Regions from separate parts of the Acidaminococcus nyctereutis genome, predicted to be linked through region 1. Evidence: predicted binding sites of a transcription regulator. Region 1 holds the regulator's gene; the other holds the start of a gene.
The links. The regulator HrcA, encoded in region 1, represses chaperone genes, less so after heat shock. The targets are predictions, from matches to a motif close to TGTTAGCACTCNNNTNANNNGAGTGCTAACA.

Region 1 (9,928 bases):
GTACACATACAGATCCCCAGGGCGTCCGCCCCGGATCCCAGCTTCCCCTTCTCCGGCCACCCGCAGACGGGAACCATTGTCCACTCCGGCAGGGATCTTCACGGTCAGCACCCGTTTTTTCTTCACCCGGCCTGTGCCGTGGCAGTCCTTACAGGGATGGGTGACGATTTTCCCAGTCCCATGGCATTTGGGACAGGTCCGGACATTGACCACCTGGCCAAAGAGAGAATTCTGGGTGACCCGGATCTCCCCGGTCCCATGGCAGTCCGGACAAGTCTCCGGCGTACTGCCGGGGGCAGCACCGGAACCGTGACAAGTCTCACATTCCTCTTCCCGGTTCAAAGGCACTTTCTTTTCCGTACCAAAGGCCGCTTCTTCAAAGGTGATCTGGGTATCCATCCGCAGGTCGGCTCCCTGCCGGGGACCGTTATCGGCCCGGTGGCCGGCGCCTCGTCCGGCACCTCCAAAGAACATATTGAAGATGTCGTCCATGCCTTCGCCGCTGAAACCGCCGAAGCCCTGGAACCCGCCCCCGAAGGGATTGCCGGCCCCAGCGCCAGGTCCTCCCCCGTTCTGGAAAGCGGCATGGCCGTACTGGTCATAGGCCGCTCTCTTCTGGGGATCACTGAGAACGCTGTAGGCTTCGTTGGCCTCTTTGAATTTATCCGCTGCTTCCGGATTGTCTTTGTTCAGGTCAGGGTGATACTTCCGGGCCAGTTTGTGGTAAGCCTTTTTCAGCTCGTCGGCTGTAGCGTCTTTGGAAACGCCCAGCACTTCATAGTAGTCTCTCTTCTCTGCCATCCGTATCTCCCTCTAGGAAAGCTTATTTCTTGTCGTCGTCCACGACTTCAGCATCCACTACATCGTCGTCGGCTTTCTTGCTTTCGGTCCCTGCATTGGCGCCTGCACCGGCATTGGCGTTGGCACCGGCAGTACCCTGGGCTGTGCCCTGGTTCTGCTTGTACAGTTCGGCGCTCAGTTCATACAGGGGTTTCTGCAGGGCTTCCGTATCGGCTTTGATCTTGTCGGTATCGTCGCCCTTCATGGTTTCCTTCAAGGTGCCGATGGCATCCTGGACTTTCTTGATCAGGTCGTCATGGCCCTTGCCGTTCATATCTTTGATGGTCTTTTCAGCCTGGTAGATCAGGGTATCGGCCTGGTTCTTGGCTTCTACCGCTTCCTTCCGCTTCTTGTCAGCGGCTTCGTTGGCCTGGGCTTCCTTGACCATCTTATCCACTTCTTCCTTGCTAAGGCTGCCGGAAGAAGTAATGGTGATCTTCTGTTCCTTACCCGTGCCCAAATCTTTGGCACTGACGTTTACGATGCCGTTGGCATCGATGTCGAAAGCCACTTCGATCTGAGGGATTCCCCGAGGAGCAGCCGGGATGCCGGACAGTTCAAAACGGCCCAGGGTCTTGTTATCCGCAGCCATTTCCCGTTCGCCCTGGAGGACGTGGATATCCACAGAGGGCTGGTTGTCGGTAGCCGTGGAGAATACCTGTTTCTTAGAGGTCGGGATGGTGGTGTTCCGGTCAATGATCTTGGTCATCACACCGCCCATGGTTTCGATACCCAGGGACAGCGGCGTCACATCCAGCAGCAGGACGTCTTTCACATCCCCAGCCAGTACACCGGCCTGGATAGCAGCCCCTACAGCCACACATTCATCCGGGTTCACCCCATGGGCCGGTTCCTGTCCCATGGTCCGTTTGATGGCTTCCTGCACCGCAGGGATACGGGAAGAACCGCCGACCAGCAGGACCTTGTTGATGTCTTTCGGGGTCATGTTGGCGTCGCTCAGGGCCTTGTTGACGCAGACGATGGTCCGGTCTACCAGGTCGCTGGTCATTTCATCGAATTTGGCCCGGGTCAGATCCAGGTCCATATGGAGCGGGCCGTTAGGGCCTGCAGAGATGAAGGGCAGGTTGATATTGGTGGTCAGCATATTGGACAGCTCGATCTTGGCTTTTTCAGCCGCTTCACGGATCCGCTGCATGGCCATCTTGTCCCCGGTCAGGTCGATGCCATTCTGTTTCTTGAATTCATCGCACATCCAGTCCATGATGCGTTTATCGAAGTCATCGCCGCCCAGATGGGTATCCCCGTTGGTGGACTTCACTTCGAACACGCCGTCGCCCAGTTCCAGGATGGACACATCGAAAGTGCCACCGCCCAAGTCATAGACCAGGATGGTATGGTCGTCGGATTTATCGATGCCGTAAGCCAGAGCGGCAGCCGTGGGTTCGTTGATGATCCGCTTTACATCCAGTCCGGCGATCCGGCCTGCATCCTTGGTGGCCTGCCGCTGACTGTCGTTGAAGTAAGCCGGTACGGTGATGACGGCTTCCGTGACTTTTTCACCCAGATACCGTTCTGCATCGCCTTTCATCTTTTCCAGGATCATAGCAGAAATCTGTTCCGGCGTATAGCTCTTGCCATCGATAGTCACGGTGTATTTGGTGCCCATGTGCCGTTTGATGGAGCTGATGGTCCGTTCCGGGTTGGATACAGCCTGGCGTTTGGCCAATTGGCCTACCAGTCTTTCCCCGTTTTTCGTAAAGCCAACCACGGAAGGAGTCAGCCGGCCGCCTTCCTGGGTGGTGATAACTGTAGGTTCGCCGCCTTCCATCACAGCGACTACGGAGTTGGTGGTCCCTAAGTCAATACCAATAATCTTAGACATAATGAATTCCTCCTGTCAAATCTGGAATTATCAATCGTTCAACACGTTATCTTCAATCGTTCCGGACGACCCGCACCTTGGAATGGCGGATCACGTCGTCCCCGATCTTATAGCCCTTTTCCAGGACCAGATCGATGCTTTCATCCGGCAGATCCGGATTGCTGCCCTGCATGACGGCTTCGTGGATTTGGGGATCGAAGGGTTTGCCTTCCGCCGGGATCTCTTCGATATGCAGGGTCTGGAGAGCCTTTTCGAACTGCTTGTGGATCATCCCCATGCCTTTCTTCAGGGCTTCTCCGTCTTTGCTGGCTTCCAGGCTGGCTTCCGCCCGCTCGAAGTTATCCAGCACCTTCAAAAATTCCCGGGCCACCTGTCCGGTGACATACCGGCCTAGCCGTTCCCGTTCTTCATTGTTCCGTTTCCGGAAGTTGTCAAAATCGGCCTGCAGCCGCAGGAGCCTGTTCTGCAGTTCAGCAATCTGCTTTTCCTGCTGGGCGATCTTTTCGTCTCTGGGATCGGGTTCCGCTGCTTTTTCGTCTTTCACGTCAGCCGCTCCGGCTCCTGCCGTCTTGGCCTGTTCCGCGGTTTCTTCTGCCTCCGTCTCGGCCTGGGCCGTTTCTGCCTTCACGGTTTCCGGGTTCTTCTGCTGCTCCTCTTTCATTGGTCCTCCCCTACTTTTCATCCATTTTATTCATGACCACCCGCAGGTAGTTGTGGAGGTAATCCATCACGGAAATCACCTTCCGGTATTCCATACGGGTCGGTCCCAGGACAGCCAGGGTCCCCACCACCTGTCCGTTGAGCCGGTAGGTGGCCTGGATCATGCTGCAGTCCTGGATGCCGGAAAATTTGTTTTCACTGCCGATGGTCACCTTGAGACCGGAGTCTTTGTCGGCCATCAGCATATCCTTCAGCATCTGCTCTTCCTCCAGCACACTCAGCAGCTCTCGGATCCGTTCCGGATCCTTGAATTCCGGCTGGTTGAGCAGCTGTTTGGTACCGCCCAGGTACATCTTGTTCTCCTGCTGGCCGCTCCGCATCTGTCTGACCACTTGGATCAGAGAAGCATACAGGGCTTTGTCCCCAGCCAGGGCATCCCGGACGTCTTTCAGGATCTGGTCTGTGATATCGTCCAGCTTCATCCCATGGAGTCTGTTGGTCACCCGCTGGGCCAGGGTGTCCATTTCCAGGCGGCTCATGCCAGCCGGGATCTGGATCACACTGTTGTCCATCCGCCCGTCATTGGCCACGATGCATAGGATGGCCTGGTGCTCGTTGAGGGGCAGGAAGCGCAAGTAGGAAAAGACGCTTTCGCTGTCCTTGTTGGCCAGTACCACGGACACGTTCTTGCTCATCCGTGACAGGATCTTGGCGGTGGACTGGAAGATATCGTCGATGCTGTGGACCCGTTCCCGGAACCAGCTGTTGATCAGCGCCACATCATTGGGCGCCAGGGCATCCGGTTTGGCCAGGGAATCCACATAGTACCGATAGGCAGCCGCTGACGGGACACGTCCTGCCGAAGTGTGGGGCTGCTCCAGATAACCCAACAGTTCCAGGTCGGACATCTCGTTCCGGATGGTTGCCGGGCTGATCCCCAGATTGTATTTCCTGGCGATGCTGCGAGATCCTACAGGCTCAGCCGTTTCAATATAATCTTCAATGATCAGTTGAAGGATTTTTTTCTTGCGGTCACTTAGCACTGTAATCATCTCTCTTCTCGATTGTTAGCACTCTAATGGTTGGAGTGCTAACATCTAAGTGTAAAGATACACCTCTTTAGTCAAATTGTCAATAGATTTGCAGAAAATATTTTTCTTTTTACAGAAATTCCTCAAAAGCCAGATTGCCGTACTGCATCCCCTGTTCCGTCAGATGGATCCGGTCTCCTTCCCGGGCGATCCAGCCATGTTCCCTGCAATGGGCAAAGCCTTCTTTATATATATGAAAGAAATCTTCTCCTGTCCGCTGGGCGAATTCCTGCAAAGACAGTCCCTTGGCAGTCCGCAGGTTCATGAAGGCCAGTTCCGCCCGACGGTCTTCGGAGGTGAGGATTTCCCGCTCCGGACGCGCCCCCTGGAGATAGGCCTGGAGATTCCGAGGATTGGTCTCCCGGATTTTTCCGTCGAACCGGCAGGCGGCCGCCCCGAAGGCCATATAGGGATCGTAATGCCAGTACACCTGGTTATGCCGGGATGCCTGGCCGGGCCGGGCGAAATTGGAAATCTCGTACCGCTGGTAGCCGGCTTGGGGCAGCGCTTCCATGAGGAAATCGTACATGGCCCCTGTTTCGTCTTCCGAAGGCAGAGCAGCTTCCCCCTCCCGGAGCTGTTTGGCCAGCAGTGTCCCCTCTTCCACGGTGAGGCCGTAGACGGACACATGGTCCACCCCGGTTTTCAGCAGCCGTTCCAGGGAATCCTGGACGCTTGCCACCGTCTGGCCGGGATACCCGTAGATCAGGTCCCCGCTAATCCGCTGGAAGCCGGCTTCTCGGGCCAGGGCGATGGCCGCTTCCGCATCTTCTGCCGTATGGATCCGTCCCATGGCGGCCAGTTCTGCAGGCTGGAAGGACTGGATCCCCAGGCTCAGCCGGTCGAAGCCCAGCTGCCGATAGAATCGGAGCTTCGCCAGATCCACCGTCCCCGGATTGGCTTCCAGGGTGGCTTCTGCCGGCTGCTGCCAGAATCCCCGCTCCTTCAGGGCCGTGACCACTTTTTCCAGGTCATCCAGGGGCAGCACGCTGGGGGTCCCTCCGCCGAAATACACGGTAGCGGTAGGCGAAACCGGCAAAGCCGGCGTCCAGGCAGAGATTTCCTCCACCAAACGCCGGGCATAGTCGCTCATAATATGTTCATTGAAAATCTGATAAGAAGCGAAATCGCAGTAGGCACATTTATGGACACAGAATGGGATGTGGACATAGACCGCCTGATAAGATTCCCAGGGCTGAAGCATTTTTTCCTCCTTAGATTTGGGCCAGGAGCACGGCGGCGAATACCAGCCCGCAGCCGATGATTTCCCGGACGCTCATCACTTCTCCCAGGAACAGCCACCCGGCCAGCACCGCAAACACCGATTCCAGGCTCATGATCAGGGTGGCGGTGGTGGGGTCGGTGTACTTCTGCCCTACGATCTGGAGGGTATAGGCCACCCCGCTGGAAAGCCCCGCCGTATACAGCAGGGGCCACCGAGCCGCCCACAGGGCAGGGCCCAGACCGGCGGCGGGCAGGGTTTCCCACACCAGGGCCCCCAAAAGGGAGACCAGGAAGGTCATGGCGAACTGGATCCAGGCCACCCGCACCCCGCTGGCCCCCTGCAGCAGGAAATGGTCCACACACAGGATGTGGAGGGCAAAGAACACCGCACACAGGAACACCAGGAAATCCCCGAAGGAAATGGTGAAATCCCCGGTGACGCAAAGCAGATAGAATCCCACCAGGGCCATGGGCACGCACAAAAGCAGGATCTTCCGCACCGTCCGCCCCAGGAACCAGCCCAGGATGGGCACCAGGATAATGTACAGGGCGGTGATGAACCCGGCCTTCCCGGCGGTGGTCTGGGCAATCCCCACCTGCTGGAGGTTGCTGGCCACCCCCATGATGACCCCGCAGCACAGCCCCGCCTTCACCGTCACGGCATCGGGCCGCAGCCGCTGCCACAGATTGCCCTGGTGTTTTCCCCCAAAAGCCAGTACCACCGGCACCAGGACTCCGGTGGCCAAAAGGTTCCGGGCGGCGTTGAAAGTAAAAGGCCCCACATAGTCCATGCCCACGCTCTGGGCCACAAAAGCGCTGCCCCAGATCAGGGCCGTCAGCAGCAGAAGAAGGTTTCCTTTCATTCGTTCCATATTCAAAGCTTTCCCCTTTTCATGTTCATGGCTAATAAAAAAAGGATACCACAAAAAAGGGTGGCTGCAAAGGGAATCGTTTCTGCCCCTGCCGGTGGCAGGATTGGAATCATGTCACGGAAAGCATGTTATAGTGTTTGAGGTTGCGCACATCTTCCCGGGAAACTTTCAGTTTCTTGACCAGGGATTCCTCTTCTTTGAGGGGCTGCTTGCTCAGAAGGATTTTCAAAGCCACCGGCATCATGGGACGGGAGGAAAATCCTGTAAACAGGCCCCATTTCACAGGAGAATCCAGGAAAGAGGCCAGCACCTGGATGATGACATTTTCCATGGGCGTATCTTTATTGGTCAGCGTGATCCTTGACATAGCGTCAAAGTGTTGGATATAGCCCCAGTACGTATTTTCACATTCCTGATAGGAATCATAATTTTTGAAATTCATATACATCATGAGGCGGTATTTCCCTTCCTCCCCCCTGGAAAGGACATCGAACACGCTGCGGTCAAGGTGGTGGTCCCTTCCATCGAAATAATAAGCATAAAACCGGGAAAGATCCTTAAAAAATGCAGGACAGGCCGCATCATTCTGAAGATTTCCTTCCTGGGGCGTGATATACAGCAGCTGCTCCACATGGATATTCAGTGCGGAAGCTATATCGTACAAAGTTTCGATATCGATGGAAATAGCCCCTTTTTCATATTTCGAAAGAGTGGACTTGCTTTTGCAGACCCGTTGGGAAAGTTCCTCCAAGGTCATTTTTTTCGCCCGCCGGTAAATGTTGATCTTTTTACCGATTTCTTCCCTGATCATCATACTGAAAGACCTCCGTCTGTTGTTTCCTATAAATCAACAAATTCATAAATCCAACAATTATTTCATAATTTCAGATAATTATATCATGAGATGCGTAAAAAAATCCACTCAGGTGAAACATAACGGATTAAAAGTTTCATATTAAGAAACTTTCCTTCTTTTTACAGGCTCTAGCCTCTGCGCTATAATGCGCATGTAGACGTTAAGAGGATTCTGGCCAGACTCCTTGAACGAAATCGTTGGAAAATAAACAGTTTTCAAGGAGGATTTTTACCATGCAATATAATTTTGATGAATATGTGGAACGGCGTCATACCAATGCCCTGAACACGGATGGTTTCCGAGGCTATATTTTCCATGACTATGAAGGCAAAAAGAAGTTCCCCTTTAAAGATGAAGAATTTATCCGTATGTGGGTGGCCGATATGGAATTTGCCATGTGCCCGGACATCATCCAGGCCATCAAAGACCGTGCCGACAAGAGAATCATCGGCTACAGCCAGGTTTTTGAACCGAATTTTTATGAGGCCTATAATGCCTGGAACCGGAAAATGTACGGCTGGACTTATCCGAAAGAAGAAATCTGCTTCTCCCTGGGAATCATTCCCGCCCTGTACCAGTTGGTGGAACTGCTGCTCACCGACCATGAATATGCCATCATCAACACCCCTGCCTACGGGTATTTCCAGCATCCCATCGATTACAAGCACAAACACGCCATCCATAACAAACTAAAACGCGATGCAGAAGGCAATTGGACCATCGACTTTGATGCACTGGAAAGAGATGCCGCCAACCCGCTGACCAAACTTCTCATCTGGTGCAACCCCCACAACCCCACAGGCCGCGTCTGGACGGAGGAAGAACTGAAGAAAGTTGCTGCCATCGTGGAAAAACACAACCTGTGGATCATCAGTGATGAAATCCACTGCGACCTGCTGCGCCAGGGAGAACACCATATCCCCATGGCAAAGATCATGCCCGGCTACCAAAAGCTGATTTCCTGCACCTCCGCTTCCAAAGCGTTCAATATGGCAGGGATGATGTTTGCAGAAATCATCATTCGGGATGAAAGCCTGAGAAAACTCTATGTACAGTATACTGATACCTACGCCATGAACGTGAATCCCCTTTCCATTGCGGCCCACACAGCGGCCTACCAGCACGGATATGAATGGCTGGATCAGTTGAAAGCGTATCTGGATGGAAATTTCAAGCTGGTCCAGGACACCCTGGCCCAAAGACTGCCGAAGATTGTGTTCAGGATTCCTCAGGCAACCTATCTGGCCTGGGTGGATATGAACCCGTATCTGGGAGATGTGGAGAATATTCCCGACTTCATGGCCAACCAGGCGGGCGTCCTGCTGGAAGGCGGGGATTCCCTCTTTGTAGATAATTCAAAAGGCTTTATCCGTCTGAACCTGGCAATGCCGAAGGCCACCATTAAAAAAGGACTGGACAGAATTTGCGATGCTGTCCTCAAAAGAGAAGCAGAAAAAGGCTAAGGTACGCACCTGCACATTTCACCTGCACATTTTCCTGAAAGAATTCTGCAGTTGGAACAGGAGTCCGCAAAATTCCTGTTCCGACAGCAGCGTTCCGGAATCATATGGATTTCTTGCTTGAAGAGGTGGATTTTTTCTCTTTTTTAAAAAGACAGAACTTACTGCAAATATTGAAATTGACAAAGGAAACTGCAGGGAGTGCATACGGATTTTATCTTTCTCACAAAAATATTATACGAGGAGAAAAAGAATGAGCAGCGAGCAGATGAAAAAAATCGGTCTTGTGAATATTATTGGATTGGGAGTCGGCGGTGCCATCGGATCCGGCATATTTGTGACACTGGGCTCAGCCATTGGCATGACGGGCAGGTCCGTCCTGGTGGTTACGCTGATTGGTGTATTCTATATGTTATTCGCCTACTGGTACAATTTGGCTCTTTCCAGTATCTTTGTGGTCAATGGCGGCGACTACAGTATGAGAGGCATGATGCTGCCGCCGGTGCTCACTGGATATGGCGGATGGACTAACGTAATGTGGGCCTTTGGGATTACCGGATATTCTTTGGCTCTGACCAGCTATTTAAGCAGTCTTTGGCCTGTTTTGGGAGAACATACATCCATCACAAGTATGGTAATTCTGACAGTCCATTTTCTGCTGACGATCCGGGGCAACCGGATCGTCACCATATTCCAGAATACAGCAACGGCCTTCCTCCTGATTGCCCTGTTTCTCTTCATCGTTCTGGGCGTCCCCCATGTGGATCCCGCCTTTTTCTTCAGCCCTGCCGCTGATGGAGGCTTTGTCCACGGCGGAATGAGCGGTGTGATCAGTGCCATTGCCATCATGGGGTTTGCCTGCCAGGGAACCACCATGGGACCTGTAGGCGTAGCACGGATTACAAAGAACCCGAAACTTACGATTCCTTTGGGGATTTTGGTAACCTGTGCAGTTGTTTCAGTGGTCTATGGATTGATGTCCTATGTGGCAGCCGGTGTACTGCCTTATGACAAAGTGGCCAACCAGAACCTCAGTGTGGTGGCTTCCGCTTTTTTGAATCCTGTTCTATTTGCGTTTTTCA
Region 2 (22,488 bases), on a different contig from region 1:
CTGGGCTGTGGGACCGGGGCAGTGAGCCTTCTTTTGGCCAACAGGGGGGCGGAACAGGTCCTGGGAGTGGATATCAACCCCCATGTGGTGGACCTGTTCCGGCGGAGCATCCGGGACAATGGATTGGAAGGACGGGTGGAAGCCCGTGTGGCAGACCTGCGGGACTATCGACAGGCACTGCCCTGTGATGCCATGGATTTGGTAGCTGCCAATCCGCCCTATCGGATCGGAGGAAGGAAACGGCAGATCGGACAGGCAGCCTGCCATGAAGTGGGGACCTCCTTGGAAGATTTCTTTGCTGCCGCCTCTTTTGCCCTGAAGACCCGGGGCCGGTTCGCTCTGGTCCAGCTGCCGGAGCGGTTCACCGATGCGGTGAAACTGGGGCTCCAATACCATCTGGAACTGAAACGGCTCCAATGGGTCCACGCCTATGTGGACCGGCCGGCCTGGATCTTCCTGGCGGAATTCGTCAAAGGAGGGAAGCCGGGACTGGAGGTGCTGCCGCCTCTGTGTATGTACGAAAAAGACGGCTCCTTCAGCCGGCAGACATTGAAATATTATGCGTTGAAAGGGGATACAGCCCATGGAAAATGAAAAAGGGACCCTGTATCTGTGCGCTACGCCTATCGGGAACCTGGAAGATATGACGCCCCGGGCGGTGCGGGTGCTCCAGGAAGCGGACCTGATCGCGGCCGAAGATACCCGGCACACCCGGCAGCTGCTGACCCATTTCGGGATCCACGGCCAGCTGCTCAGCTACCATGAACACAATAAGGAAAAACAGGGACCGGTGCTGCTGGAGGCCCTGGCCGCAGGGAAAAACATCGCCCTTGTGACGGATGCGGGATTTCCGGGGATCTCGGACCCAGGGGAATTGATCGCCCAACAGGCCATCGCCGCCGGTTTCCCGGTGGTGCCGGTACCAGGGGCCAATGCCTGTCTCACAGCCCTGGTGGCTTCGGGCCTTCCCAGCACGCCCTTCTTCTTTGGAGCCTTCCTGCCCAAGAGCCGGAAGAACCGGAAGGAAAAACTGGAAGAATGGAAGGACATCCCGGCCACACTGGTCCTCTACGAAGCGCCCCATCGGATCCTGGACGTGCTCCAGGACATGGAAGAAGTGTGGGGGGATCGGAAGATGACCCTGGGCCGGGAGCTGACCAAGCTCCATGAAGAATTCTTCCGAGGGACCATTTCCACCTGCCGGCAGCACCTGCTGGAAAAAATGCCCCGGGGGGAATTCGTCCTGGTGGTGGAACAGGGAAAAGTGGAAAAACAGGAGCCCCAAGGGGATCCCCTGGATGCGGTGAAAGCCCTGCTGGAAGAGGGTATGGACAAAAAAGAAGCCCTGGCCCAGGTGGCCAAGGCGTATAAAGTACCTAAACGGGAATTGTACAATCGATTGGTGAGGGAATGATAAAGGGGCTGTTGCATGAGCAATAGCCCTGTCATACGTCATAGGCCAAAGGAAGCCAGCTTTTGCTGCCCTTTTTCACCCCTTCAGCTCCCGGCAGATTTCTTGGAACTCTGGCGCAAAGATGCTGTCTTTGGGCCAGATGAAATCGAAGGGATGCACCATGGAAAAATCTTTCAAAGGAAGCAGGCGGATCCGTCCGTCTGCGATTTCTTTTTCTACAGCGATCCGATACAGGAAGGTGATCCCGCAGTCTTCTTCCAGCAGCTGGATCAGGGCGTGCATGTTCCCAATCTGGATCCGGTGGGCAAACTGGTCCAGGGTAAGACCCTGGAGAGCCAGGTTCCGCTCCAGGATGTTCCGGGTCCCGGAGCCCGGTTCCCGCACCAGCAGCCGTTCTCCCAGAAGATCCCGGCAGAGTTCCGGTTCCCGGACGAAAGCGTGGGAAGCTGCAGCCACTGGGACAAAAGGTTCCAGCCGGAAAAGGAGATGGTCATAGGAACCCGGGGGATAATAGCCTTCTATCAGGGCGAAATCCAGTTCCCCCTGGTCTAGACGGTGGAGCAGATCCTGGGTATTCCCGAAAATAAGGGTCAGTTCCACATCCGGATGGGCCTTCAGGTAACAGGCTGCCGGCTGGGCGATGCCGTATTCTCCGATGGTCATGGTGACGCCGAAAGTGACTCGGCGGATCCCTTTCTGACAAGCTTCCATCTTCCGGGCCAGCAGGGTCTCGTCATTCTGCAGGAGCCGGGCATAGGCGGCCAGGGTCTTTCCGGCGGGGGTCAGGGCCAGGGTTTTGCCCTGATGGGTGAACAGGGGCAGGCCGTAGCGTTTTTCCAGGGCATGGATGTGCTGGGAGACGGCTGGCTGGGTCAGGAAGAGCTGCCGGGCGGCCTGGGTGAAGTTCATGGTCTGGCAGACACAGAGAAAGGTACGTAGCTGGGTATCCATCATTTCCTCCATAACGATATTTTATTATTCCATTATAAACCATAATTTCATCTTTTTGACCGATTTCTTTATAATACAGGAAGCGACCAAATGATGAAAGGGGAAATCTGCCATGTATCAAAGAGGAAAAGGAATCCTGGCCTGCCTGGCCATTGCGGTGCCGGCCTGGTTCTTCGGAAAATTGTTCCCGGTGATCGGGGGTGCCGTCATCGCCATCCTGATGGGGATGGTCATCACCCTGTTCTGGAAGGAAAAAGGAGCTGCCGGGCCGGGGATCCAGTGGACCAGCAAAGTGGTGCTCCAGGCTGCGGTGGTGTTCCTGGGCTTCGGACTGGACCTCCACGCAGTGGCTGCCACGGGAAAGCAGTCACTGCCCATCATCCTTTCCACCATCACCACTTCTCTGGTGCTTTCCTATGTACTGCACCGTCTCCTGGTGATCCCTACGAAGATTTCCACTTTGGTGGGCGTAGGGTCTTCCATCTGCGGAGGATCCGCTATCGCAGCGGCTGCTCCGGCCATCCAGGCGGACGATGAAGAAGTGGCCCAGGCCATTTCCGTGATCTTTTTCTTCAACGTACTGGCTGCCATCCTGTTTCCCCTCTTGGGGACGGCCCTGGGGTTCAGCACCGTCAGCGGGGAAGGCTTCGGGATCTTTGCTGGGACGGCGGTCAATGATACTTCTTCCGTGACGGCAGCCGCTGCTACCTGGGACAGCATGTGGAACCTGGGTACAGCTACGCTGGATAAAGCGGTGACGGTGAAACTGACCCGGACCTTGGCCATCATCCCCATCACCTTGGGCCTGTCTGTGTATTATGGAAAGAAAGGTACAGCAGCGGGCCAAAAATTCCAGGTGAAGAAAGCCGTCCCGGTCTTTGTGCTGTATTTCATCCTGGCTTCCCTGGTGACCACCCTGGCCCTCCAGATGGGCGTGAGCGCCGGTGTCTTTGCGCCTTTGAAGACACTGAGCAAGTTCCTGATCGTCATGGCTATGGCCGCCATCGGACTGAACAGCAATATCGTGAAGCTGATCCGTACTGGCGGCAAACCCATCCTGCTGGGAGGCTGCTGCTGGATCGGGATCACGGCAGTGAGCCTGGCCCTGCAGAAGGTGCTGGGGTTGTGGTGAAAAAGGGGGTATTGCACCGAACGTGCAACACCCCCTTTTTCCGTGCATCTCTGGCTTTTTTGTGATATCATAGATAGTCAGTGAATTATTTTTTGTTAAAGGGGAATGACCATGACGAAACCTGCTTTTTATATTACGACGCCCATTTACTATCCCAGCGCCGACCTGCATATCGGACATGCCTACTGCACCACCATCGCCGACACCATCGCCCGGTACAAACGGGCCAACGGCTTTGATGTCCAGTTCATCACCGGCAGCGACGAACACGGCCTGAAGATCCAGCGGAAAGCGGAATCCTTCGGGGTGAAGCCCATCGAATACACCGACAAGATCGTGGCGGACTTCAAGAAACTGTGGGAGATGCTGGGGGTCAGCTATACCTCCTTCGTCCGCACTTCCAGCCCGGAACACGAAAAGACCGTCCAGACCCTGCTCCAGAAAGTCTGGGAACAGGGGGACATCTACAAAAAGGACTATGAAGGCCTGTACTGCGTGCCCTGCGAATCCTTCTGGACCGAACACCAGGTGGAGGAAGCCGGGGGCGTGTGCCCGGACTGCGGCCGTCCTGTGGAAAAGATGAAGGAAAGCAGCTATTTCTTCCGGATGTCCAAATATGCGGACCGGATCCTGGAATACATCGAGACCCATCCGGATTTCATCCAACCCGTATCCCGCCGGAATGAAATGATCAACTTCATCAAACAGGGGTTGGAAGACCTGTGCATCAGCCGGAGCAGCTTCGACTGGGGCATCCAGGTGCCTTTTGATCCCAAACACGTGGTGTATGTGTGGTTCGATGCCCTTTTGGCCTATTTCACCGGCATCGGCTTCGGCCAGGATATGGACAAGTTCAACCGGTTCTGGCCGGCGGACCTGCACCTGGTGGGGAAGGAAATCGTCCGGTTCCATACCATCATCTGGCCGGCTATGCTGATGGCCATGGGCTTCGACCTGCCCAAAGAAGTATACGGCCACGGCTGGCTGGTGGTGGACGGGGACAAGATGTCCAAATCCAAGGGCAATGTGGTGGATCCGGTGCAGCCCATCCAGGAATTCGGGGCTGACGCCGTCCGCTATTTCCTGCTCCGGGAAATCAACCTGGGTAGTGACGGGAATTACTCTCGGAAGGGCCTGATCAAGCGGTTCAACTCCGATTTGGCCAACGACCTGGGGAATCTCCAGTACCGGACCGTTTCCATGATCGACAAATACCATGGGGGCATCGTCCACAAGACGGTGGTGGACAATGCAACCGATGAGAAATTCCGCAGCCTGGCCGCAGAAACCCTGCAGAACTACCGGGCTGCCATGGACAAATATGCCCTGAACGATGGGATCAAGGCTATCTGGGCCTATGTGGGCGCCGCCAACAAGTACATCGACGAAACTACTCCCTGGATCCTGGCCAAGGATCCGGCCCAGGCCAAACGGCTGGAAGCGGTGATGTACAACCTGGCCGATGCGGTCCGGAACATCGCCATCCTGATTTCCTCCATGATGCCCTTCACCGCTCCCAAGATCTTTGAACAGCTGGGCCTCATCGTACCGGAACAGTTCGACCTGAACGAGGTGGCTTGGGGCAATTTCCCCGACGGCACCAAAGTGGCCAAGGGCCAGCCCATCTTCCCCCGGATCGAGGAAGAAGAGGAAGACAAGCCGGCAGAAGCCAAAAAGGAAGCCAAACCGGCCAAAAAGGAAAAGAAAGCTGACAAAAAAACCGCCGGCGTGGTGACCCCGGACCAGTGCACCATTGAAGATTTCGGCAAGCTGGACCTGCGGGTGGGCACCATCCTCAGCGCGGAAAAGATGCCCAACGCGGACAAGCTGCTGAAGATCCAGGTGCAGGTGGGGGATGAGACCCGCACTATCGTGTCCGGCATCGCTCCCTACTATAAGGAAGAGGAACTCACCGGCAAGAACGTGATCGTCATCGCTAACCTGAAGCCGGCCAAGCTCCGGGGGGTGGAATCCAAGGGGATGCTCTTGGCCGCCTCCGACGGGCAAGGGAACCTGAAACTGGCGGAAGTGCCGGGGATCGCCTCCGGCAGCAAGGTGAAATAATATGAAAAGACTTCCTTTGTTCGATACCCATGCCCATCTGGATGTGGAGAATTTCGACGCTGATAGGGAAGCGCTGCTCCGGGCAATCGGAGAGACCATGGCCGGGATCATCGATCCCGGCTGTGATATTCCCAGCTCAAAAATGGCCCTCAGCCTGGCCCACCAGTACCCCTTTGTGTGGGCGGCGGTGGGGATCCATCCGGAAGAGATCAGCCACAGCAGCCTGGAGGACCTGGACCAGATCGAAGCCTGGTGCGCCGATTCCAGGGTGGTGGCCATTGGAGAAATCGGCCTGGATTACTACAATGATGAACACTCGCCCCATGACCGGCAGCAGGAATTTTTGATCCGCCAGCTTGACCTGGCTCGGAAGACCGGCCTGCCGGTGATCATCCACGACCGGGAGTCCCATGAGGACGTGCTCCGGATCATCCGGGAAGAAGGGAAAGGGGTCCGGGGGGTGCTCCACTGCTTTTCCGGGGACTGGGCCATGGCGGAAGAAGCCCTGTCCTTGGGCTGGTACCTGGGGTTCGGGGGCACCAGTACCTTCAAGAACGACCGGGGGGTGCGGGCCATCCTGGCCCAGGTGCCAGAAGACCGGATCCTCTTCGAGACCGATTCCCCCTATATGGCGCCGGTACCCTACCGGGGCAAGCGGAACAATCCTCTCTATACGGCCATTGTGGCGGAACGGGCGGCGGAACTTAGGGGTACCACGCCGGAAAAAATCATGGAAAGTTCAACAAATAATGCGAAAAAGCTGTTTTTCCGGGTCAAAACCGCGTAAAACAGGTGTATAGTCTACAAAAACTTCACAATTTTGTCCGTATAAAATGTTTAGAATTAGTATCTGGTACTAATTTATTTTTGACAGGAAACGCCTCCTTATGGTATGATGCAAGCACTTTAAGGAGGCGAAACTTTGCGAAAATCACAACCTTTTAAGCGTCCCTATAAGTGGATCGTCGTTTCTCTGCTGCTGGCTGCCAGCGTGAACTTCCTGGGCTTTGCATCCCAGCCGAAGACCGTAAGCATTAAAGTGGACGGACAGACGATCAACCTGAAAACCAGAGCCCTGACGGTCCAGGGTGCCCTGGAAGAAGCCGGTGTCGTTCTTCAGAAAGCTGACGGCTATGATGTCCTCGGCGATGATAGATTCAGTGACGGTGCCACCATCGAAGTGGTGCGGGCCATGCCTGTGAAGGTGTGGAAGGCTGGAAGGACCACCGAATATACCATCGGACGCAAAACTGTGCGAGACGTATTGAATGCTGTGGGAGTGGATTACAGTGGATTCCAAGTCTATCCCGGGCTGGACACGGAAGTGACCCCCGATATGACCATCCATATCATTTCTCCCACCAACAAGCTGGCCACGGAAACCCGGGAGATCCCCTATGAAGTGGAAATGCGGAACAATGACAACCTGCCCCGGGGCAGACAGAATGTGATCTCTGCCGGCCAAAACGGGGTAGAGAAAGTCACCTACCGGGAAGTAAAAGTGGGCAGTGAGACTGTGAGACAGGAACTCCATACGGAGGTCGTCACGGAGCCTGTTTCGGAGATCGTGGAAGTAGGTACGGGGAACAACCTGAATATGATCGAAACCTCCCGTGGTTTCGTCCGTTACCGCTCTGCCAGGACGGTGGAAGCATCCGCCTATACCCTGGCAGAAGGCAGCGGCACAGGGCTTACTTCTACGGGCGTGGTCCCCTATCATGGGGTGGTGGCCGTGGATCCGGATGTGATCCCCTACGGGACCCGGATGTATATCCCTGGCTACGGCTTTGCGGTGGCAGCGGACTGCGGTGGCGCCATCAATGGCAATACTATCGATCTTTATATGGAAGACTATGGGGATGCCATTTCCTGGGGTCGGCGGGACGTGACCATTTATTTCTTGGAATGACAGACAGGAGAAAATCGTGCTGAAAGAAGTGCTGGTAGTAGAAGGCAAGATGGATACCGTGGCGGTGAAGAAGGCAGTGGATGCTGAAACCATCGAGACCGGCGGGTTCACCCTGGCGCCCCATACCCTGGCCCTGATTGAAGCAGCCTACAGGAAACGGGGGATCATCATCATGACCGATCCCGACGGTGCAGGGGAGAGGATCCGCAAGTTCTTGACGGAGCGCTTTCCCCGGGCCGGACAGGCTTTTGTGCCCAAGGCGGAGGCCCTGGCCCATCATGACGTGGGCATCGAACAGGCCCAGCCCGAGGCCATCCGGAAAGCCCTGTCCAAGGTCCGTTTCCAGGAAATGGAGCCCCGAAAGGAATTTTCCTCTCGGGACTTATTTGTTTCCGGGCTGTCCGGGTCCCCGGAAGCGGTGGCCCGGCGGGACAGGCTGGGAGCCATTTTGGGCATCGGCTACGGCAATGCCAAACAGATGGTGACCCGGCTGAACAATTACGGAGTGACCCGGGAGGAATTCCAGGCCGCTCTGGCAGAGATCCACAGGGAAGGGAAATAAGGTATGCTGCATCCAGTGATCGCCAGCCGGGACGTGACCCGGTACATCCTTGATACGTTCGGCCTCCGGGCCAAGAAAAAATTCGGCCAGAATTTCCTCATCAATGAGCAGGTGGTCCGGGGCATCGCCCGGGAAGCTCAGGTGGGGTCTGGGGACCTGGTGCTGGAAATTGGCCCGGGGATCGGCACCCTAACCCAGGCCCTGGCGGAAACTGGCGCCCAGGTGAAGAGCGTGGAGATCGACCGGACCTTGTTGCCGGTGCTGGCCAAGACCCTGGAAGGGTATGACAATGTGGAAATCGTCCCTGGGGACGTGCTGAAGGTGGACCTGGGGGAAGTGACGGAACACCGGCCCTTCACCGTGGCCGCCAACCTGCCCTACTACATCACCACTCCCATCATCTTTGCCCTCTTGGAAGAGGATCTGCCTCTCCAGCGGCTGGTGGTGATGGTCCAGAAGGAAGTAGCAGAGCGGATGATTGCTTCCCCGGGGGGGAAGGACTACGGTCCCCTCTCTCTGGCCCTCCAGTATTATTCCCAGCCCCGGCTGGCCATCCCGGTGCCCGCCCGGGATTTCATGCCCGCTCCCAAGGTGGATTCCATGGTGGTGGTCTGCGACAAACGGGAACACCCAGCGGTGGACGTACCTGCAAAACTGTTCTTCCAGGTGGTGAAGGCGGCCTTTTGCCAACGGCGGAAAATGCTCAACAACTGCCTGAAGACCCTGGGGATCTCCAGTGACCAGGTGCAGAAGCTGCTGGAGGCGGCGGGTATCGACGGGAAGCGCAGGGGAGAATCCCTGACCATGGAAGAATTCGGGAACTTGGCCCGGGCATACCAGGAACTCAGGGAACCATGAGCAGCCGGTACAAGTCCTTTGCCCACCGGCAGTGTGAATTCTTTCCCTGTCACAAAGGGGCGGACCCGGATCGGTTCAGCTGCCTCTTCTGTTTCTGTCCCCTGTACCTGGTCCCGGACTGCGGCGGAGATTTCACACCTATGGCAGATGGGAACAAGGACTGCAGCCGGTGCCTCTGGCCCCATGATCCGGACAGTTATGACCGGGTGATTCGGACCTTACAGAAAAAAGTTTTCAGGCCTTTTGACAAAAAATAGTCAAAAGGCTTGATTTTTTTTGGAAACATGCTATTATAGATACTGTAGTTAGCACTCCAGTGAAATGAGTGCTAATAAAAACAAAAATAACCCATTGCTCATAGAATGAAAGGGGATACGTAAAATGTTAAAACCTTTGGATGACCATGTTGTAGTTGAACCGATTGTGCAAGAAGAAAAGACCAGCAGCGGGATTTACCTGCCGGATACGGCCCATAAGGACAAACCCCAGACGGGGAAGGTCGTTGCTGTAGGTACCGGCCGTCTGCTAGATAACGGCACCCGGGTCCCTTCCGAAGTGAAGGCAGGGGATGTAGTTGTGTTCGCCAAATACTCCGGCAGTGATGTGACCCTGGATGGGAAAGATTACATCATCCTGAGAGACAGCGATATCCTGGCTGTTGTAGAAGACTGAAAGCTTTCTTCCGTCCCGTTTTTGGTAGAGAATACCACACCGTATATTATCTGGAATTAAGGAGTCGATTAGAATGGCTAAACTGATTAAATTTGATGAAGACGCTCGCCGCGGCCTGGAACGCGGTGTCAATGCCCTGGCTGATGCCGTAAAGGTAACTCTGGGGCCCAAAGGCCGCAATGTGGTCCTGGAAAAGAAATTCGGTTCTCCTACCATCACCAATGATGGTGTGACCATCGCCAAGGACATCGAACTGGAAGATCCGTTCGAAAACATGGGCGCTGCCCTGGTCCGTGAAGTAGCCACCAAGACCAACGATATCGCCGGCGACGGCACCACCACTGCTACGGTCCTGGCTCAGTCCATCGTTCATGAAGGGATGAAGAACGTGGTAGCCGGTGCCAACCCCATGGTCCTGAAGAAAGGGATCAAGAAAGCTACGGATGCCCTGGTGGACGAACTCCAGAAGAGCGCCAAGACCGTCAGCACCAAGGAAGAAAAGGCACAGGTTGCTTCCATTTCTGCTGGGGATGAAGAAATCGGCGGCCTGATCGCTGACGCTATGGAAAAAGTCGGCAACGACGGCGTCATCACCGTAGAAGAATCCAAGACCATGGATACTTCCCTGGAAACTGTGAAAGGCATGCAGTTCGACCGTGGGTACATCTCCCCCTACATGGTAACGGATCCGGATAAGATGGAAGCCGTCATGAGCAATCCGTACGTATTCATTACGGACCGGAAGATCACCCTGATCAATGACATTATGCCTGTGCTGGAAAAAGTGGTACAACAGGGCCGTGAACTGTTGATCATCGCGGAAGACGTGGAAGGCGAAGCCCTGGCTACCCTGGTGGTGAACCGTCTGCGTGGCACTTTCAAGGCTGTGGCTGTGAAGGCTCCTGGCTTCGGTGATCGCCGGAAGGCCATGCTGCAGGATATCGCCACTCTGACCGGCGCTACCGTGATCAGTGAAGAAGTGGGCCGGAAACTGGATAGCGCTACCCTGGCTGACCTGGGTACTGCCGGCCAGGTACGGGTGACCAAAGACCTGACCACTATCGTGGACGGCGGCGGTGACAAACAGGCTGTGGCTGATCGGATTGCTTCCATCCGGGCCCAGATCCCTGAAACCACTTCTCAGTTCGACAAAGAAAAACTCCAGGAACGCCTGGCTAAACTGTCCGGCGGCGTAGCTGTCATCAAAGTAGGTGCTGCTACCGAAACCGAACTGAAAGATAAGAAACTGCGTATCGAAGATGCCTTGAACGCCACCCGTGCGGCTGTGGCAGAAGGTATCGTAGCTGGCGGCGGCACTGCCCTGTTGCAGGTACAGCCGGTACTGGACGAACTGGAAGCTAAGGCTGACGGGGACGAAAAGACTGGTATCGATATTGTGAGACGGGCCATCGAAGCACCGGTACGGCAAATCGCCAACAACGCCGGCCTGGAAGGCGCTGTCATCGTGGAAGCTGTGAAGAAGGCTGCCAAAGGCACCGGCTTCAACGCTGCTACCGAAGAATATGTGGACATGATCAAAGCTGGTATCGTGGATCCCTGCAAAGTGACCCGTTCTGCTCTCCAGAACGCCGCTTCCATCGCTTCCATGATCCTGACCACGGAAGCCGTCGTAGCCGACAAACCGGCTGAAAAGGGCGCCGCAGCTGCTCCTGCCATGGGCGCTGGGATGCCGGGGATGATGTGAGGATAAGCCGCAAGGCGGTAAAGGGGTTGTTGCACGTAACGTGCAACAACCCCTTTTTGTGGTCTCAAGTCTCGAGTCGTGAGTCTCGGGCCGTTGGAAAGAACCCGTCCTGCGGCCAGGTTCTATTGAAAGTACAGAACCAGAACCGTACTGGATAAAGAAACGATTCCCTTATCGTTGTCGAAACTGATTTTATATATTCTAAAATTTGCCTGCAAATTTTTCGTTCGGATCGAGACTCGAGACTCGAGACCGGGATATTGCACAGAACGTGCAATGCCGCCCTATTTTTGCGCAAAAATCCTATTTACGAATAATTATTAAAATGTTATACTATACCTATCAACAAGACTTTATCCGTACGAAATGAGGAGGAATATACAATGGAAAAACGGACTGTGACTTTTGCCGGCAATCCTGTGGCCCTGGTGGGGCCGGAAGTGAAAGTGGGGCAGCAGGCTCCTGCTTTCAAACTGCTGGACAACAAACTGGGGGAAAAGACCCTGAAAGATTATGAAGGGAAGATCAAGGTGATCTCCGTGGTGCCCTCCCTGGATACCGGGGTGTGCGATGCCCAGACCCGCTGGTTCAATAAGGACGTGACCGGCTTGTCCCCTGAAGTGGTGGTGCTGACCGTTTCCATGGACCTGCCCTTTGCCCAGGCCCGGTGGTGCGGTGCCGCCGGTGTGGAAAACGTGGTGACTCTGTCCGATCACCGGGACGCTGATTTCGGGAAGAACTATGGCTTCCTCATGGATGGCCTGCGGCTGGAAGCCCGTGGCGTGGTGGTTGTGGACAAAAACGACAAGGTGACCTACGTGGAATACGTCCCCGAAGTGACCCACGCCATCGACTTCGACGGCGTGCTGGCAGCGGTGAAGGGGCTGCTGTAAGGATAAAAAGGGGGTGCTGCGCAGAACGTGCAGCACCCTCTCTTTTCACGAAAAAAGGAGTTTCCCATGCCATCCTTGTTCCATTTCCTCTGCTCCAATCCCGTCCTTTTCCTGGCTTCTGTGGGAGCTTTGCTGTCTTTTCTGGCGGTGCCTCCTTCTGGGGCCCTTCTGGAGTCCTTGAATCTCCCGGTACTGGCCGTCCTGTTCTGCCTGATGGGGGTGATCGGTGGCCTGCGGGATACGGGCTTTTTTGACTGTCTCCTGGACCGGCTCCTGGGCCGTCTCCAGGACATCCGGCAGCTGGGGGCGGTGCTGGTCTTTGCCTGCTTCTTCGGCAGCATGTGGGTCACCAACGATGTGGCTCTGCTTACCTTCGTCCCTTTTGCCCTGCTGTCCCTGGAAGGACAGGTGACGGAAAAACAGGCGGCTAAGGTCATCGTCCTCCAGACCCTGGCCGCTAACTTGGGGAGCATGGTGACCCCGGTGGGGAACCCTCAGAACCTGTACCTGTACTTCCGGTACCATATGGACCTGGGGGGATTCCTGGACCTGCTGCTGCCCTACACCCTGGCCTCCCTGGTCCTGCTGGTGCTGGGGGTGGTCCTGTGGATCCCCTGCCGTCCTTTGGAGAAAGGAGAACCGGGAAAAGTCGGCCCGGAGGGAAAACCACGGCCCGTGAGAGAAGAACGGGTCTTGGGGGCCCTGTTTCTCCTGTGCCTCCTCACCGTGGCCCGGGTGGCGGACTGGTGGCTCACCCTGGGGGTGGTGACATTGACTATCCTGCTGTACCGGCCCCGGTGGTTCCGTTGGGTGGATGCCCAGTTGCTGGCCACCTTCGTAGCCTTCTTCGTGCTGATCGGGAACCTGGGCCAGGTCCCGGCCTTCCGGCAGCTGCTGGTCCAGTTCCTGGCGGGACGGGAATTCCTCACGGCCCTCTTGGCCAGCCAGGTGATCAGCAACGTACCGGCGGCAGTGCTGCTGTCTGGGTTCACAGATAACGGCAGGGCCCTGGTGCTGGGTACGGACATCGGGGGCCTGGGGACCCTGATCGCCTCCATGGCCAGCTTGATCTCCTACGGCTTCTACGTCCGCCGGTATCCCTGGCTCCAGGGCTATTATCTGAAAATCTTCACCCTGGCCAATCTGGTGTTCCTGGCGGTCCTGGCCGGGATGGCGGCCATTGGCCCCTGACGGGGCTGCTGCGCATATAGCAGCCTTTCTTTGGTCTCGAGTCTCGAGTCGTGAGTTTCGGGCCGCTGGACAGGACCTGCCCTTTAGTCAGGTCCTTTTGAAGGTGTAGGACCAGAATCGTGGCGGATATAGGCTCAAATATCTTATCGTCAGAGAATCCGGTTTTACCCGTTCAAAAATTTGCCTATAAATTTCTCATTTGGCTCGAGACGCGAGACAGGGGGATGCCCATGCACCTCCCTTCCCATTGACAACCCCCGGGAAAAACTCTATAATTTACAAGATATGGCAGTAGCCAAAAAGCCTATAAAGGAGTCGTGAAAGATGGCTGAGCAAACAATCCTGACCGAAGAAGGTCTCAAAAAATTAGAAGACGAACTGGATTATCTCCGTTCTGAAAAACGGCAGCAGGTTGCCGAACGGCTGAAAGTCGCCATTTCTTACGGGGACATCAGCGAAAACTCCGAATATGACGATGCCAAGAATGAACAGGCCTTTGTGGAAGGCCGGATCCTGACCCTGGAAAACATGATCCGCAATGCCAAGATCATCAAGGATACGGACATCACCAAAAACGTGGTTTCCCTGGGCTGCAAGGTGAAAATCGAAGATCTGGAAACCCATGACCAGGAAGAATATACCGTAGTAGGGACCACCGAAGCCGACCCCATGGCCGAACCGCCTCGGATTTCCAATGAATCTCCGGTGGGCAAAGCCATCCTGGGCCAGAAGGTGGGCGCTGTGGTGAAGGTCACCACCCCCATCGGTGAACTGGATTATAAGATCGTGGCCGTCAGCCGTCCTGGCGCCAAGAAGAAAACCGCCGACAAGGCCGCAAAATAATTCCGGAATCAGAGCAGGAGGTATTTCATGTCCGACGAAAAGAAGAACCAACCGGACGTAGAGAAGGAAGCCCTGGCGGACGAAGACGTCAGTGAGCAGATGCAAGTCCGTCTGGACAAGATGCATAAATTAGAAGAAAAGGGCATCCGGCCTTTCGGCCATGCCTACCAGTGGACCCACCACACCAAAGAGGTCCACGACCAGGTAGAAGCCATGGAAGCTGCAGGCACTGTGGTGAAAGTGGCTGGCCGTCTCCTGGCCATCCGTGGCCACGGCAAGACCTGTTTCATGGATCTCCAGGACAAGACCGGCAAGATCCAGCTGTACGTCCGGAAGGACGAAATGGGCGAAGATGCCTACAGCGTGGTGAAGCTGCTGGATATCGGGGATATCGTGGGGGTGGAAGGTACCGTGTTCAAGACCCATATGGGGGAACCTTCCATCCGGGTCCAGAAACTGGAATTCCTCTCCAAGGCCCTGAAACCCCTGCCGGAAAAATGGCACGGGCTGAAGGATAAGGAAATCCGCTACCGCCAGCGGTATGTGGACCTGATCGTGAACCCGGAAGTCCGGGACGTATTCGTGAAACGGACCCAGATTATCAAATGCATCCGGCAGGTGCTGGATGACCAGGGCTACCTGGAAGTGGAGACACCTGTGCTGAACACCATCTCCGGGGGCGCCACTGCACGGCCCTTCATCACCCATCATAATGCCCTGGACATCGATCTGTACCTGCGGATCGCCACGGAACTGAACCTGAAGCGTCTGGTGGTAGGGGGCCTGGAACGGGTGTACGAACTGGGCCGGGTGTTCCGGAACGAAGGGATGGACATCAAACACAACCCGGAATTCACCACCCTGGAATGCTATGAAGCCTTCGGGGACTTCAACACCATGATGGACTTGACGGAAAAGATCGTCACCACCTGTGCGGAAAAGGTCCTGGGGACCCTGAAAATCCAGTATGAAGGCACGGAGATCGACTTGACCGGTCCCTGGCCCCGGATGACCATGATCGACGCTGTGAAAAAATACAGCGGCAAGGACTTCACCGGGGTGAAGGACGTGGAAGTGGCCCGGCAGATGGCCAAAGAAGCCAGCGTGGCAGTGGAACCCGCCTGGGGCGTGGGCAAGATCATCAACGCCTTCTTCGATGAATTCGTGGAAAAGAACCTGATCCAGCCCATCTTCATCACCGGTCATCCCAAGGAAATCTCCCCCCTGGCAAAGAGCAGTGCGGCGGATCCGGAAATCACAGACCGTTTCGAAGGATATATCTTCGGCCGGGAACTGTGCAATGGCTTTACCGAATTGAATGATCCCCTGGACCAGAAGGAACGGTTCGAAAAACAGGTGGAAGAACGGAACGCCGGGGATGACGAAGCAGGTATGATGGACGAAGACTTCATCAACGCCCTGATGCACGGCCTGCCTCCCACAGGGGGCCTGGGCATCGGCATCGACCGTTTGGTGATGTTCCTCACCGGGGCCGTCTCCATCCGTGACGTGCTGCTGTTCCCCACCATGAAGCCCCTGGACGGCGGGAAGAACGAAGCCTCTAAGACCGCTGCTCCTGCTGCCGCTGCTGCTCCTGCAGCTGCAGAAACGGCTGTGGCTGCACCGGTTTTTGAAACGGTGGCCCCGGAGAAGATCGACTTCTCCAACGTGACCATCGAACCTCTCTTCACCGACTATGTGGACTTCGACAAGTTTGCGGACTGCGATTTCCGGGTGGTGAAGGTGAAGGACTGCTTCGCCGTGCCTAAGAGCAAGAAGCTGCTCCAGTTCACCCTGGACGACGGCACCGGCACCGACAGGACCATTCTCAGCGGGATAAAGGCCTACTACGATCCGGAAGAGCTGATCGGCAAGACCTGCGTGGCCATTGTCAACCTGCCGCCCCGGAAGATGATGGGCATCGAATCCTGTGGGATGCTGCTCAGCGCGGAACATATGGAAGGGGAAGAACGGAAACTCCATCTCCTGATGCTGGATCCCCACATCCCAGCCGGCGCGAAATTGTGCTAAAGGGTGCGGCATAGCCGCATCCGGTCTAGGGTCTCGAGTCGTGAGTCTCGGGCCGGAGGAAAAATTTGCAGGCAAATTTTATGAATATATAAAACCTGATTCGTTGACGATAGGATACTCGTTTCTATATTCGGCACAGTCCTGGTTCTGTATATTCAAGAGAAACTGACCCAAAGGGGCAGGTTCTGTCCAGAGGCCCGAGACTCGAGACTCGAGACCTTAAAAGAGGCTGTTGCGAAGGCAACAGTCTCTTTTCTTCTGAAAGAAGGTGAATGATGCAAAAAGATATGACCCGGGGACCCATCGTTCCCATCATCCTCCATTTTTTGTTCCCCATGTTCGTGGGCAATGTGTTCCAGCAGCTGTACAACATGGCGGACATGATCATTGTGGGCCGGTATGTGGGAGCCGGGGCCCTGGCGGCGGTGGGCTCTACCGGCACCCTGATGTTCCTGGTGCTGGGCTTTGCCTTGGGGATCACTGCCGGCTTCGGCATCCTCACCTCCCAGCGGTTCGGGGCCAAAGATGAAGCGGGAGTCCGGCGGAGCGTGGCCAACGGGACACTGCTGGCCCTGCTGCTGTCCGCTGCCATGACCCTTTTGAGCATCGCTGCTGTGCCCTGGCTCCTGGAACTTTTGAACACTCCCGCGGACATCATGGACGATGCCCGGACCTACATCACCATCATCTTCCAGGGGCTCTTCACCAACGTGTTCTACAACATGGCATCCGTGTTCCTCCGGTCCGTGGGGAACAGCAAGGCTCCGCTGTTCTTCCTGGTATTTTCCGCCTGTCTCAATGTGGGGCTGGATCTTCTCTGCATCATCCAATTCGGCATGGGGGTGGCCGGGGCGGCCCTGGCTACGGTGGTGAGCCAGGGGATCTCTGTGCTGCTGTGCATCCTCTATATTGTGCAGAAGGTGCCGGTGCTGGTGCCCTGGCGGGAAGACTGGAAGCTGTACGTCCATGAGACCCGGGAACAGCTGCGGATGGGGGTGCCCATGGCCCTCCAATTCTCCATCACTGCCTCTGGGATCATGATCGCCCAGGCGGCCATCAACCTGTTCGGGTCCACGGCAGCAGCGGCCTATACGGCAGCCTCCAAGGTCTCCATGCTGCTGACCCAGGGGTGTCTGTCCATGGGCCAGACCATGGCTACCTATGCGGGCCAGAACTTCGGGAAAGGGGACCTGGGACGGATTCGGGAGGGAGTGAAGAAAGCCCTCCAGATGATGGTCCTGTATTCGGTGCTGTCGGCGGTGGTACTCCATTACCTGCTGCCCTTCCTGACAGGGTTCTTCTTCTCCGGGGACGTGGATGCGGCGGCCCTGCTGCCCTGGGCCCAGACCTACGGGGACATCGCCATGTGGTTCTATCTGCCCCTCAGCATGATCTTCATCTATCGGAATGCCATGCAGGGAGTGGGGTACGCCCTGGCGCCCACCCTGTGCGGGGTGTTCGAGCTCATGGCCCGGGGGCTCACTGCCCTGGTGGGCATGGAGACTCACAGTTACGCCATCTCCGCCGCTTGCGACCCTATGGCCTGGCTGGTGGCCGGCATCTTCGGCTTTTGCGCCTGGCAGTGGGTGATGAAGGATCTGGAACGGAAACAGGGCAGAGCAGAGAGGCAAGAGTGAAGAGGGACAGGGAGGTAAGAACGTACCATGGCCTATCAGGAACTGATCAAAGATTTCAACACCACTCGTTCCGTGCTTCGGGATTTCTATGTCCAGGGCTTCCATACTCGGCGGGATTTCCGGCTGAAGAGCCTCCGGAGCTACGACAATGAACGGCGCCGGGTGGAAAGCTGGCTCCGGGACGCCATGGCTTTCCGACAGGAACCGGAAGGGAAAGTGGTGTTCCTGACCGTGGACTGCCGGACCGTCCGGCACAATCCTCTGTACGAGGCTTTCCGGGCCAAAAGCTTCACACCTTGGGATGCGGCTCTCCATTTCCTGCTGCTGGACATTTTCCACCGGCAGGGAGAACTTTCCTTTGGAGAGGCGGTGGACCAGGTCTGTGCCGCTCTGCTCCAGGTGGACCCGGACTGTCCGCTGCCCGATGCTTCCACCATCCGGAACAAACTGAAGGAAGGGGAGGCACTGGGCCTCTTCTGCAGCCGGAAAGTGGGGAAGAGCCTGTATTACAAACTGGCAGATGCCCCCTGGGATCCGGCCGACTGGGCCGCTGCCCTGTGTTTTGCCTCGGAGGCTCTGCCCCTGGGTATCGTAGGGGCCTATCTCCTGGACCGGTGCCCGGAGCAGGACACTTCCCTTTCTTTCAAGCACCATTATCTTTCCGGAGCCCTGGATCAGGAGATCCTGTACCAGCTGGCCGCTGCCCATGAGGCCAAACGGAAGGTCCGGCTGGAATTCCGGAAAAAGGACGGGAAAGCTGGGGAGACCCAGGAAGTATATCCTCTGAAAGCCTACTGCAGCACGGCCACGGGACGGACCTATCTGCTGGCCGGCCGGGAAAAGGGGAAACGACCCCAGTTCTTTCGGTTGGACCGATTGGAAAAAGCAGAACAGGCCGGACAGGAACCGGAATGGGCGGAACTGGAACGATCAGGCCGGCAGTTTGTCCGGTATCTGTGGGGCATTGGAGCTGGCTCCGGGAAAAAATCCCGACTGGACCATGTGGAACTGGATCTCTATGCAGGTCTGGAGGAGCCTTATATCCCTGAACGGCTCCGGCGGGAAAAACGGCAGGGAAAGGTGATCCAGGTAAGCTCCACGGTGTGGCGCTTTTCCATCGATGTGTACGATGCCCGGGAAATGCTGCCCTGGCTCCGCACGTTCATGGGCCGGATCCTGCGCCTGGAATGCTCTAATCCCCAGGTGACCCGGCGTTTCTGGAGGGACCTGGACCGACTCCGGGCCATGTATGAGGAGGAGTGAGCATGCTGTTCCACGAAATCTACGGCCGGTATTATCAGGTGCTGGAAAAGGTCCTCCGGGAAGCCTGCCGGGGAACGCTGACCCGGAAAAAGCTCTATGGATTGATCCAGGACGGATCCTTCGGGGAAAGCACCCTGGAACTGCCCCGGATCCTGGCCGAAAGCCATCTTCTGACCCGGGAGGGGAAGACGCCCCTGGCCAGTGTCCCGGACTGTCCCCTGACCATCCTGGAGAGACGCTGGCTGGCTGCCGTCCTCCAGGATCCCCGGATGCAGCTGTTCCATCCGCCAGTTCTGCCATTTCCTTTGGGGGAACCGCTGTTTTCCCGGGATTTCTTCGTCTATTATGACCGGTATCAGGATGGGGATCCCTATGGGGACCCGGTCTATCGGGATCATTTCCGCCAGCTGCTGATGGCGCTCCGGGAGAAACGGAAGATCCAGGTCCAGTTCCAGGGCCGGAAAGGGATCCAATCCCTGGAAGTCCATCCGGACGGACTGGAATATTCCGGCTTGGATGACAAGTTCCGTCTCCTGGCCCATTCTGACCGGGGGACCCTGTACACCCTCCGGGTCTCTTCCCTCCGGGACCTCCAGCTGAAGGAGGCGGGTTCAGCCTGCCAGCGGGACCGAAAACGCTGGAAAGCACGGACTGTGCTGGAACTGGTGGATCGGCGGAAAGCCCTGGAACGAGCGCTGCTGCACTTTTCCGATCTGGAAAAGGAGACTGTGCAGCTGGATGAGGACCACTACCGTCTGACCCTTTTTTACTACAAACCGGATGAAACAGAACTGCTGATCCGGATCCTGGCCTTCGGTCCTTTCCTGAAGGTGGTGGATCCTCCCGGACTGGTACAGAAAATCAAAGAGCGGCTGGAGAGACAGCAAAGGTACGAACGGTAGCGAACATCGTTCGTACCTTTTTTTCCATGATGGAAATCATCTTTCCGGGTAAAATGGAGCCATCGAAAGCATCTACAGCAAAAACAAGTATGAAAATGGTATGGGGCACTTTTGCAAGTGTCTGCGGGAGGGATCCCGAAACCTTTGATGCTTTGGAAGACACGGACAGCCAACATTTCCAAGATCATTATGGAATACGTGTCTTGAAAGGTACCTACAGCGTTTTTCTATATTTCAGAAGCTGTGAAAGCCGAAATCCTGCCCGGTGAGGAGAGCTGCTCCGGCAGCTGTTCCCCACAGGTGGAAGGGTACCTTGGCAGGGATGGAAAGGAGAATCATCATGGCAGGACTGCTGCAGGAAGGAACCAAATGGACCCGTACAGAAAACGGTGCCCTGACTTATACCAGTACAGGATCTCAGTGCTTGGATCTGTTTGCTTCGATCGGGGCCCTGCGCCACAATACCAAAAGGGAGATTCTCCGGCGGTTCCAGGCGGCCTATGGGGAAAACCGGGACCTGGCCTTGAAAATCCTGTTCTTTGCCCGGGATATCCGGGGAGGCTTGGGAGAACGGCGGGTGTTCCGGATCATCTTCCATTGGCTGGCCCTTTTTGCCCCGGGAACAGTCGAGAAAAATCTGTCCCTAGTTCCGGACTATGGCCGGTATGATGATTTGCTGGAACTTTTGGGTACCCCTTGTGAAAAACAGGTGGTTTCATTCTTCCGGCAGCAGTTGGAAGCAGACGAAAAAGCCGTGAAAGAAGGCCTGCCGGTTTCTCTTTTGGCCAAATGGCTGCCTTCGGTGAATGCTTCCTGCACCTGTACGGTGAATAAGGCCCGCCACCTGGCCCGGCAGTTCCATCTGACGGAACGGGAGTACCGGCAGCGTCTCACCGGGCTGCGGCGGGAGATCCATCTCCTGGAGAACCATCTCCGGAATCGGGACTATACCTTTGCCTATGACCAGCAGCCTTCCAAAGCCCTGTTCAAATACAGGGCGGCTTTCTGGCGGAATGACGGCGAACGGTACCAAACCTTCCTGGACCAGGTGGAACAGGGAGAGAAGAAGCTCCACACCGGTACCCTGGCTCCCTATGACATCGTAGCTCCTTTGGTGGAAAACAATGGATACTGGGGACGGCCGGCCCAGTCTCTTACGGAAGAACAGCGGCGGTCCCTGGATGTGACCTGGAAGGCCCAGGAAGATTTCACTCGGGGCGAGGACGCACTGGTGGTGGCGGACGGATCCGGTTCCATGTACAACGGGTCCCATCCCATGCCAGCAGCGGTGGCCCAGTCCCTGGCTGTGTATTTTGCTGAGCGGAACCGAGGACCCTTCCGGAATCGTTTCATCACTTTCAGTGAACATCCTCGTCTGGTGGAAATCAAGGGATGGGATATCGCCGAAAAGATCCGGTACACCATGTCTTTCAATGAAGTGGCCAACACCGATCTCCAGGCGGTGTTCGATCTGATCCTCCGGGAAGCCGTCCGGAAACGGATGCCCCAGGAAGAGCTGCCCCGGAGGCTGTATGTGATTTCGGATATGGAATTCGATGCGGCCTGCAGCAGGGGGGAGCTGACTAACTTCCAGTGGGCCCGGGAAAAATTCCGGGCCCAGGGATACGGACTGCCCCAGGTGGTTTTCTGGAATGTGGACAGCCGGACCCGCCAGCAGCCGGTGACTCAGAACCAGCAGGGAGCGGTGCTGGTTTCCGGATGCAGTCCCCAGATCTTCCAGATGCTTCGGGAAGGGAACCTGGATCCTATGGCCTTCATGCTGGAAGTTCTTGGGCAGGAACGATACCGGCCGGTGCGGGCGTGAAAAGGGGGTGTTGCCCGCGCAACACCCCCTTTCCTATTTCCCCCATTTATGGTTTAATGGAAGAAATATACGTGAAGGAGGTCTTTCCATGGGACGGATCATGGATATACTGGAAACCATTGCCCATTTTGGAAAGAACCCGGATGGGTCCTACACCCGCCGGCTGTACAGCCCGGAATTCTTCCAGGCCCTGGAGGCGGCGGAAGGGCTGCTCCAACAGGCAGGGCTCACCACCAGCCGGGATGCGGCGGGGAACCTGCGGGCCATGCTGCCCGGCAAGGACCCGGGGGCAAAGCACATCCTCCTGGGGTCCCATCTGGATACGGTGCCATCCGGGGGCCTGTTCGACGGGGCCTACGGGGTGGCGGCGGCCATCGGCTGTGTCCAGCGGCTCCGGGAAGAAGGGCGGAAGCTGCGGCACACGGTGGAGGTGTACGCTTTCAACGGGGAAGAAGCCAGTCCCCTGGGGGGGACTTTCGGCAGCCGGGCCCTGGCCGGGCTTACGGATCCGGACCAGCCCCTTCTCCGGGAGACCCTGGAGGGTTTCGGTCATTCGGTGGAAGAAATCCTGGCCTGCCGCCGTGACTTTTCCGATGCGGCCTGCTACCTGGAGACCCACATCGAGCAGGGGGGCCG

Region 2: the regulator HrcA is predicted to act here: its motif matches at 9,194-9,224, upstream of groES (co-chaperone GroES).

What each region holds. Positions count from the first base shown of each region.
Region 1 is NZ_JBQOUY010000008.1:85,221-95,148, forward strand. It holds gene dnaJ (molecular chaperone DnaJ) at 1-801, opposite strand, end outside; gene dnaK (molecular chaperone DnaK) at 824-2,683, opposite strand; gene grpE (nucleotide exchange factor GrpE) at 2,736-3,344, opposite strand; gene hrcA (heat-inducible transcriptional repressor HrcA) at 3,355-4,395, opposite strand; gene hemW (radical SAM family heme chaperone HemW) at 4,505-5,638, opposite strand; gene ACTUHY_RS05970 (DMT family transporter) at 5,649-6,530, opposite strand; gene ACTUHY_RS05975 (helix-turn-helix domain-containing protein) at 6,640-7,344, opposite strand; gene ACTUHY_RS05980 (MalY/PatB family protein) at 7,620-8,849, shown strand; gene ACTUHY_RS05985 (APC family permease) at 9,115-9,928, shown strand, end outside.
Region 2 is NZ_JBQOUY010000016.1:8,338-30,825, forward strand. It holds gene ACTUHY_RS08545 (tRNA1(Val) (adenine(37)-N6)-methyltransferase) at 1-594, shown strand, start outside; gene rsmI (16S rRNA (cytidine(1402)-2'-O)-methyltransferase) at 584-1,414, shown strand; gene ACTUHY_RS08555 (LysR substrate-binding domain-containing protein) at 1,490-2,365, opposite strand; gene ACTUHY_RS08560 (YeiH family protein) at 2,478-3,497, shown strand; gene metG (methionine--tRNA ligase) at 3,609-5,561, shown strand; gene ACTUHY_RS08570 (TatD family hydrolase) at 5,563-6,348, shown strand; gene ACTUHY_RS08575 (3D domain-containing protein) at 6,484-7,470, shown strand; gene rnmV (ribonuclease M5) at 7,487-8,032, shown strand; gene rsmA (16S rRNA (adenine(1518)-N(6)/adenine(1519)-N(6))-dimethyltransferase RsmA) at 8,036-8,890, shown strand; gene ACTUHY_RS08590 (cysteine-rich small domain-containing protein) at 8,887-9,147, shown strand; gene groES (co-chaperone GroES) at 9,272-9,562, shown strand; gene groL (chaperonin GroEL) at 9,636-11,267, shown strand; gene tpx (thiol peroxidase) at 11,651-12,160, shown strand; gene ACTUHY_RS08610 (SLC13 family permease) at 12,227-13,351, shown strand; gene greA (transcription elongation factor GreA) at 13,676-14,194, shown strand; gene lysS (lysine--tRNA ligase) at 14,222-16,225, shown strand; gene ACTUHY_RS08625 (MATE family efflux transporter) at 16,498-17,862, shown strand; gene ACTUHY_RS08630 (WYL domain-containing protein) at 17,890-19,125, shown strand; gene ACTUHY_RS08635 (WYL domain-containing protein) at 19,128-20,027, shown strand; gene ACTUHY_RS08640 (hypothetical protein) at 20,054-20,296, shown strand; gene ACTUHY_RS08645 (DUF2828 family protein) at 20,368-21,852, shown strand; gene ACTUHY_RS08650 (Zn-dependent hydrolase) at 21,941-22,488, shown strand, end outside.